2 regions of the Streptomyces sp. NPDC058773 genome follow, and region 2 is predicted to be linked to the other one. Evidence: predicted binding sites of a transcription regulator. Region 2 holds the regulator's gene; the other holds the start of a gene.
What was found. Region 2 encodes HrcA, which represses chaperone genes, less so after heat shock. Its sites were predicted from a motif close to TTNGCACTCNGNNNNNCNGAGTGCNAA; they were not measured.

Region 1: a site for HrcA is predicted at 1,500-1,526, ahead of ACFW5B_RS03880 (FmdB family zinc ribbon protein). Genes of this name have one in related genera too.

The regions. Positions count from the first base shown of each region.
Region 1 covers NZ_JBHYPE010000003.1:113,159-116,514, forward strand. Annotated here, with positions in the region: gene ACFW5B_RS03875 (S-methyl-5'-thioadenosine phosphorylase) at 198-1,031, opposite strand; gene ACFW5B_RS03880 (FmdB family zinc ribbon protein) at 1,147-1,488, opposite strand; gene ACFW5B_RS03885 (MFS transporter) at 1,601-2,902, opposite strand; gene ACFW5B_RS03890 (potassium/proton antiporter) at 3,219-3,356, opposite strand, start outside.
Region 2 covers NZ_JBHYPE010000013.1:6,751-10,106, forward strand. Annotated here, with positions in the region: gene ACFW5B_RS14115 (DUF3097 domain-containing protein) at 1-141, opposite strand, end outside; gene ACFW5B_RS14120 (MBL fold metallo-hydrolase) at 173-907, opposite strand; gene hrcA (heat-inducible transcriptional repressor HrcA) at 1,102-2,118, shown strand; gene dnaJ (molecular chaperone DnaJ) at 2,119-3,255, shown strand; gene ACFW5B_RS14135 (nitronate monooxygenase) at 3,352-3,356, shown strand, end outside.

The DNA of each region.
Region 1 (3,356 bases), on a different contig from region 2:
AGCCGAAGAGAGAGCCGGAGCGGGCGCGGAAGGTGCGTGTCGCATGGTGGGTACCGCCTGGGTGGTGAGGGATCGGTGCATCGCTGATCACCACCGTGGCGGAAAGCCCGCCGGCCCGCTCCGGGCTGTGGATGAGGCCGTCGCTGTGGACAACTCGGCCACCCGGGAGGGGGATGCCGAGCCGGGTGCGACGGGCGTTACGGCAGTTCGATGCCCAGGTCCCAGCCGGTGTGGGCGCCGGTGCACAGGCAGTCGCGGGCGTCGTTGCCGGGGAGGGCGGCGACGGCGTCGAAGAGGACCTCGCGCAGCCGGCCGACGTTCTCGCCGAAGACCCGGAAGACCTCCTCGTGGGAGACGCCCTCGCCGGCCTCGGCGCCCGCGTCCAGGTCGGTGACCAGGGTCAACGAGGTGTAGCAGAGGCCCAGTTCGCGGGCCAGGACGGCCTCGGGGTGGCCGGTCATGCCGACCACCGACCACCCCTGGGCGGCGTGCCAGCGCGATTCGGCGCGGGTCGAGAAGCGGGGGCCCTCGATGACGACGAGGGTGCCGCCGTCGACCGGTCCCCAGTCGCGGCCGCGGGCCGCCGAGAGGGCGGCCCCGCGCCCGGTGGGGCAGTACGGGTCGGCGAAGGTCAGATGGACGACGTTGGGGACGCTCCCGTCGGGCAGGGGCTCGCCGTCGAAGTAGGTCTGGGCGCGGGCCTTGGTGCGGTCGACGAGCTGGTCGGGGACCAGCAGCGTGCCGGGGCCGTATGCGGGGCGCAGCCCGCCGACCGCGCACGGGCCGAGGACCTGGCGTACGCCGAGCGAGCGCAGCGCCCACAGGTTGGCGCGGTAGTTGATGCGGTGCGGCGGGAGGTGGTGGCCGCGGCCGTGCCGGGGCAGGAACGCGACCTGGCGGCCGGCGACCTCCCCCACGAACAGCGAGTCGCTCGGGCGCCCGTAGGGGGTGTCCACCGTGATCTCGGTCACGTCGTCGAGGAAGGAGTAGAAGCCCGATCCGCCGATAACGCCAATCTCCGCGTCAGCCATGCCGGTCACACTATCGGGGTACGGCGGCGGCGGAGAGCGGGTCGGGGAGGACGAAAGAAAGCCGTAAGGCAACGGGCCCCGCCGTCGGTGACGGCGGGGCCCGGAGAAGCGTGGGTCAGGCGGCGGAGCTGCTGCCCGAGGTGCTGCTGCCCGTGGACGAAGTGGCGGCCGGGGCGGCGGACTTGCCGTCGGAGCTGCCGGACGAGGAGCTCGACGCGTCCGAGGAGGACGTCGTGCCCGACGAGGAGGAGCTCTTCGCGGGGCTGCTGCTGGACGACGAGCCGCGGCTGTCGTTGCGGTAGAAGCCGGAGCCCTTGAAGACGATGCCGACCGCGGAGAACACCTTCTTGAGGCGTCCGTCGCAGCTGGGGCACTCCGTGAGCGCGTCGTCGGTGAACTTCTGCACCGCCTCGAGGCCCTCGCCGCACGCGGTGCACTGGTACTGGTAGGTCGGCACTTGTCTTCCTCCTGGCACTCTCACTCGATGAGTGCTAACGACGCTCCATATTGCAGTATTCCCGCCCGCCAGTCCACCGTGACCGGCGGACGGTGACCGACTCCACGCTCGGTCAGGCGCGCGCCAGCTCGCGTTCCCGGTCGTCCGAAACGGCCGGCGCCGGGGCGCCGGGCCCGTCCGCCGGGGCGCCGGCGGAGCTGCGCGGGGAGCGCGGCAGAAGGTGGGCGCGGAGCGTCAGCAGCACCGTCAGGGCCAGCGCCGTCCCGGCCAGCGGCACCAGGAATCCGGTGCTCGGCCCGAAGCGGTCCGCCAGCTGGCCGGCCGAGGTGGCCGCGGCCGCCTGGCCCAGCGCGACCGCGCCGGTCAGCCAGGTGAAGGCCTCGGTACGGGCGGCGGCCGGCACCAGCGATTCCACCAGCGTGTAGCCGGTGATCAGGGCCGGGGCGATGCACAGGCCGACGACCAGGCCGACGGCGCCCAGCAGCGGCACCGAGCCGACCGCCCACAGCGGGGTGGTGGCCAGCGCCAGCAGCCCGTAGGAGACCAGCAGCCGGCGCCGCGGGCCGACCTTCCAGGCGATGGCGCCGCAGGCCACACCGGCGAGCATGTTGCCGCCCGCGAAGATCCCGTAGAGCACGCCGTTGATGCCGGGCTGCCCGATGTGCTGGGTGAACGCCGTCAGCGACACCTGCATCCCGCCGAAGACCGCGCCGATGCCCAGGAACGCCACGATCAGCACGCGGACGCCGGGCACCGACAGCGCCGAGACGCGCGGGCGGTCGCCGGCCTGCGCCCGGTGCACCGCCGGCTGGCTGCGCTTCTGTGCGGCGAACAGCAGTCCGCCGGCCAGCGTCAGCGCGGCTTCGGCGACCAGCCCGGCCGCCGGGTGGACACCGGTGCACAGTGCGGTCGCCAGGACGGGGCCGACGACGAAGGTGAACTCGTCGGTGACGGACTCGAACGCCGCCGCCGTCGGCATCAGCCGGCTGCCCCCGAGCCGGGCGGCCCAGCGTGCCCGCACCATCGGGCCGACCTGCGGCGTCGAGGCGCCCGTGGGGACGGCCACGGCGAGCAGCGCCCACAGGGGGGCGTGCGCCAGCGCCAGGGTGATCAGCGCCGCGACGCCGGCGGCGTGCACCAGGACGCCGGGGAGCAGCACCGCGCGCTGCCCGAAGCGGTCGGCGAGCTTGCCGCTCTGCGGGGCGAACAGGGCCATCGAGACCCCGGTCGTGGCGGACACCGCGCCCGCGGTGCCGTACGAGCCGGTGGTGGACTGGACGAGCAGCACGATGCCGATCGTCAGCATGGCGAAGGGCTGCCGGGCCAGGAAGCCGGGCAGCAGGAATGTCCATGCACCTGGGGTGCGGAGCAGTGGTCCGTATCCGGAACGGGTGTCCTTGACCGCGGATGCCACGGCCGGGCCTTTCTGCCGCCTGGTAGCGCCACCCGCGAGGTCCTCACGGATACGCGCCGAGAGCTGTCCTCTCGCGCAGGACCGAGTGATACCGCGTGGTCCGCACCGGAGAGGTGGCTGCATGGGGCAGGGGGACCGCGGCCGCCGAGCGGTCGCGCCAGCTCTGCATCAGGCAGAGTTGGTTCGTCGATGTGCCTCTTCATACTACAGGCCGCGGCGCGTGAAGCCCTGGGATCGGGCAGGGCTTCACGCGGAATTCCTTCGGATCTGTGGAGAGATGTCGCACATTCCCCGGGTTCCGTGGTGCGGCGGGATGTCAGCGGTGGCCGTGGCCCCGCCGCCCGGAGGGGCCGCCGGTGCCCAGCCAGCCGGCCAGCTTGCCGCCCTGGGAGACCGCCTGGAGCCGCCGCTCCGCCGCGTCGCGCACCGGGTCGGTGGCGACCACCAGCAGCTC
Region 2 (3,356 bases):
CTTCTCGCAGCGGATCACCGCGCCGCAGAAGCCCGAGGTGACCTCCTCGACGACCAGATCGGGCTCGGCGGGCACCTCGGGCGCGGGGCGCTGCTTCTTCCACGGTGGGGTGAGGTCGGGGCTGTAGCGCTTGCTCTGCATGGGGCCTGTCTCGTGAGGTCGGCGGGCGGGGTCAGGAGGGGGCGACGCCGAAACGGGCGGCGAGGGCGTCCCGTTGGGCGCGGACGAAGCGGGCGTCCACCACGGCGCCGTGGCCGGGCACATACCGCGCGTCCTCACCGCCGAGGGCCAGCAGCCGGTCCAGCGCGCCGGGCCAGCGCAGCGGCAGCGCGTCCGGGCCGGCCTGCGGCTCGCCGGACTCCTCGACCAGGTCGCCGCAGAAGACGATCTCGGGGAAGCCGCCCCGGCCCGGGACCAGGACCGCCAGGTCGTGGGCGGTGTGACCGGGGCCGACATTGGCGAGCAGCACCGGCCGGTCGCCGAGTTCCACGGTCAGCTGGTCGTGCACGTGATGGTGCGGGGCGACCAGCAGATCGGCGGCCTCGGCGGCGGCGTCCCGGCCGACGCCGTGCCGCATCGCGTCGTGCCGCAGTTCGTCCTTGCCGCGGCGCAGCAGCTCGCCCAGTCCGGCCGCGCCGAAGACCTGGACGCCCGCGAAGGCGGCCGTGCCCAGGACATGATCGAAATGCGGGTGGGTGAGCGCGACATGCGTCACGTTCCGGCCGAGCACGCCGCGGATCGCACGCCGGAGGTCCGCGCCGTCGCGCAGGGTCGCGCCGGTGTCGACGATCATGACGCCGGTGGTCCCCGCGATCACGCCGATGGTCTCGTCCCAGCCCGGCATCCGGCGTCTGGCGACACCGTCACCGAGCTGTTCCCAGCCGGCCTCTTCCCAAGAAGTGTGCATACCGAGACGCTAGCGCCATCGCGATAGCGTTGCCCGACAGATCGCCCGAACACGGTCATCGGGCGGGTGCTGTGTACGGCAGCCCTTGCCGGGTCCGTGCTACTCGGCCGTACACTGGCTCAAGGTCTGGCACTCGGCCCGTGTGAGTGCCAGGAGAGTCGAGACGGCGGACGGCCGGACTGGAGGTGCGCGGGATGCTCAGTGAACGCAGGCTCGAAGTGCTGCGCGCCATCGTCCAGGACTATGTCGGGACGGAGGAGCCGGTCGGCTCCAAGGCCCTCACCGAACGCCATCGGCTCGGCGTCTCCCCGGCCACGGTCCGCAACGACATGGCGGTCCTGGAGGACGAGGGCTTCATCGCCCAGCCGCACACCAGCGCCGGGCGCATCCCCACCGACAAGGGCTACCGCCTGTTCGTCGACAAGCTGGCCGGTGTGAAGCCGCTGTCCAGTCCGGAGCGGCGCGCGATCCAGAACTTCCTGGACGGCGCCGTCGACCTCGACGACGTGGTGGGCCGCACGGTGCGGCTGCTGGCGCAGCTGACCCGGCAGGTCGCGGTCGTGCAGTACCCGTCCCTGACCCGGTCCACGGTCCGGCACGTCGAGCTGCTGGCGCTGGCCCCGGCCCGGCTGATGCTGGTGCTGATCACGGACACCGGGCGGGTCGAGCAGCGACTGATCGACTGCCAGGTGCCGTTCGGCGAGACCTCCCTGGCGGACCTGCGGGCCCGGCTCAACAGCCGGGTCGTGGGGCGCCGGTTCGCGGATGTGCCGCAGTTGGTGCAGGATCTCCCGGAGTCCTTCGAGCAGGACGACCGGGGCACGGTCTCGACAGTGCTCTCGGTGTTGCTGGAAACTCTGGTGGAGGAGACCGAAGAGCGGCTGATGATCGGCGGCACCGCCAATCTCACGCGCTTCGGACACGATTTCCCGCTGACCATCCGGCCGGTGCTGGAGGCCCTTGAGGAGCATGTGGTGATGCTCAAGCTGCTCGGGGAGGCCAAGGACTCGGGCATGACCGTACGAATCGGGCATGAGAATGCCCATGAAGGCCTGGCGTCCACATCGGTCGTCACGGTCGGCTACGGTTCGGGCGACGAGGCAGTCGCCAAACTCGGCGTGGTCGGACCGACCCGCATGGACTACCCCGGAACGATGGGAGCGGTACGCGCAGTGGCACGTTACGTCGGACAAATCCTCGCGGAGTCGTAAGTGGCCACGGATTACTACTCGGTCCTCGGCATCGGACGCGACGCCTCGCAGGACCAGATCAAGAAGGCCTTCCGTCGGCTGGCGCGTGAGCTGCACCCGGACGTGAACCCCGACCCGAAGACCCAGGAGCGGTTCAAGGAGATCAACGCCGCTTACGAGGTCCTGTCGGATCCGCAGAAGAAGCAGGTCTACGACCTCGGCGGGGACCCGCTCTCGCAGGCGGGCGGCGGCCAGGGCGCGGGCGGCTTCGGTGCCGGCTTCGGCAACTTCTCCGACATCATGGACGCGTTCTTCGGCACCGCGTCGCAGCGCGGACCGCGCTCGCGCACCCGCCGCGGCCAGGACGCCATGATCCGGCTCGATGTCGAGCTGACCGAAGCGGCCTTCGGCACGACCAAGGACATCCAGGTCGACACCGCCGTCGTCTGCACGACATGCAGCGGCGAGGGCGCGGCGCCGGGCACCTCGGCGCAGACCTGTGACATGTGCCGCGGCCGCGGTGAGGTCTCGCAGGTCACCCGTTCGTTCCTCGGCCAGGTCATGACCTCACGGCCGTGCCCCCAGTGCCAGGGCTTCGGCACGGTCGTCCCGACACCGTGCCACGAGTGCGCGGGCGACGGACGCATCCGCTCCCGCCGCACCCTGACCGTCAAGATCCCCGCAGGTGTCGACAACGGCACCCGCATCCAGCTCGCGGGCGAGGGCGAGGTCGGCCCCGGCGGCGGCCCCGCCGGTGACCTCTACGTGGAGATCCACGAGCTGCCGCACCCGGTCTTCCAGCGGCGCGGCGACGATCTGCACTGCACGGTCACCATCCCGATGACGGCGGCGGCGCTGGGCACCAAGTGTCCGCTGGAGACGCTGGACGGGGTGGAGGAGATCGACGTGCGGCCCGGTACCCAGTCCGGCCAGTCGATCCCGCTGCACCAGCGCGGGGTGACCCATCTGCGCGGCGGCGGCCGGGGCGACCTCATCGTCCATGTCGAGGTGCAGACGCCCACCAAGCTCGACCCCGAGCAGGAGGAGGCGCTGCGGCGGCTGGCCAAGCTGCGCGGGGAGGAGCGGCCCACGGGGCAGTTCCAGCCCGGCCAGCAGGGGTTGTTCTCGCGTCTGAAGGATGCGTTCAACGGGCGCTAGCCCAGGTCCGCCCGGGGTCCGCGAAACCGCCCCGGGCCTGCGCGGAAGCCGTCGCCCCGGTTCGGGGCGCAGCGGTGGGCGTGACACGATGTGCTCATGCC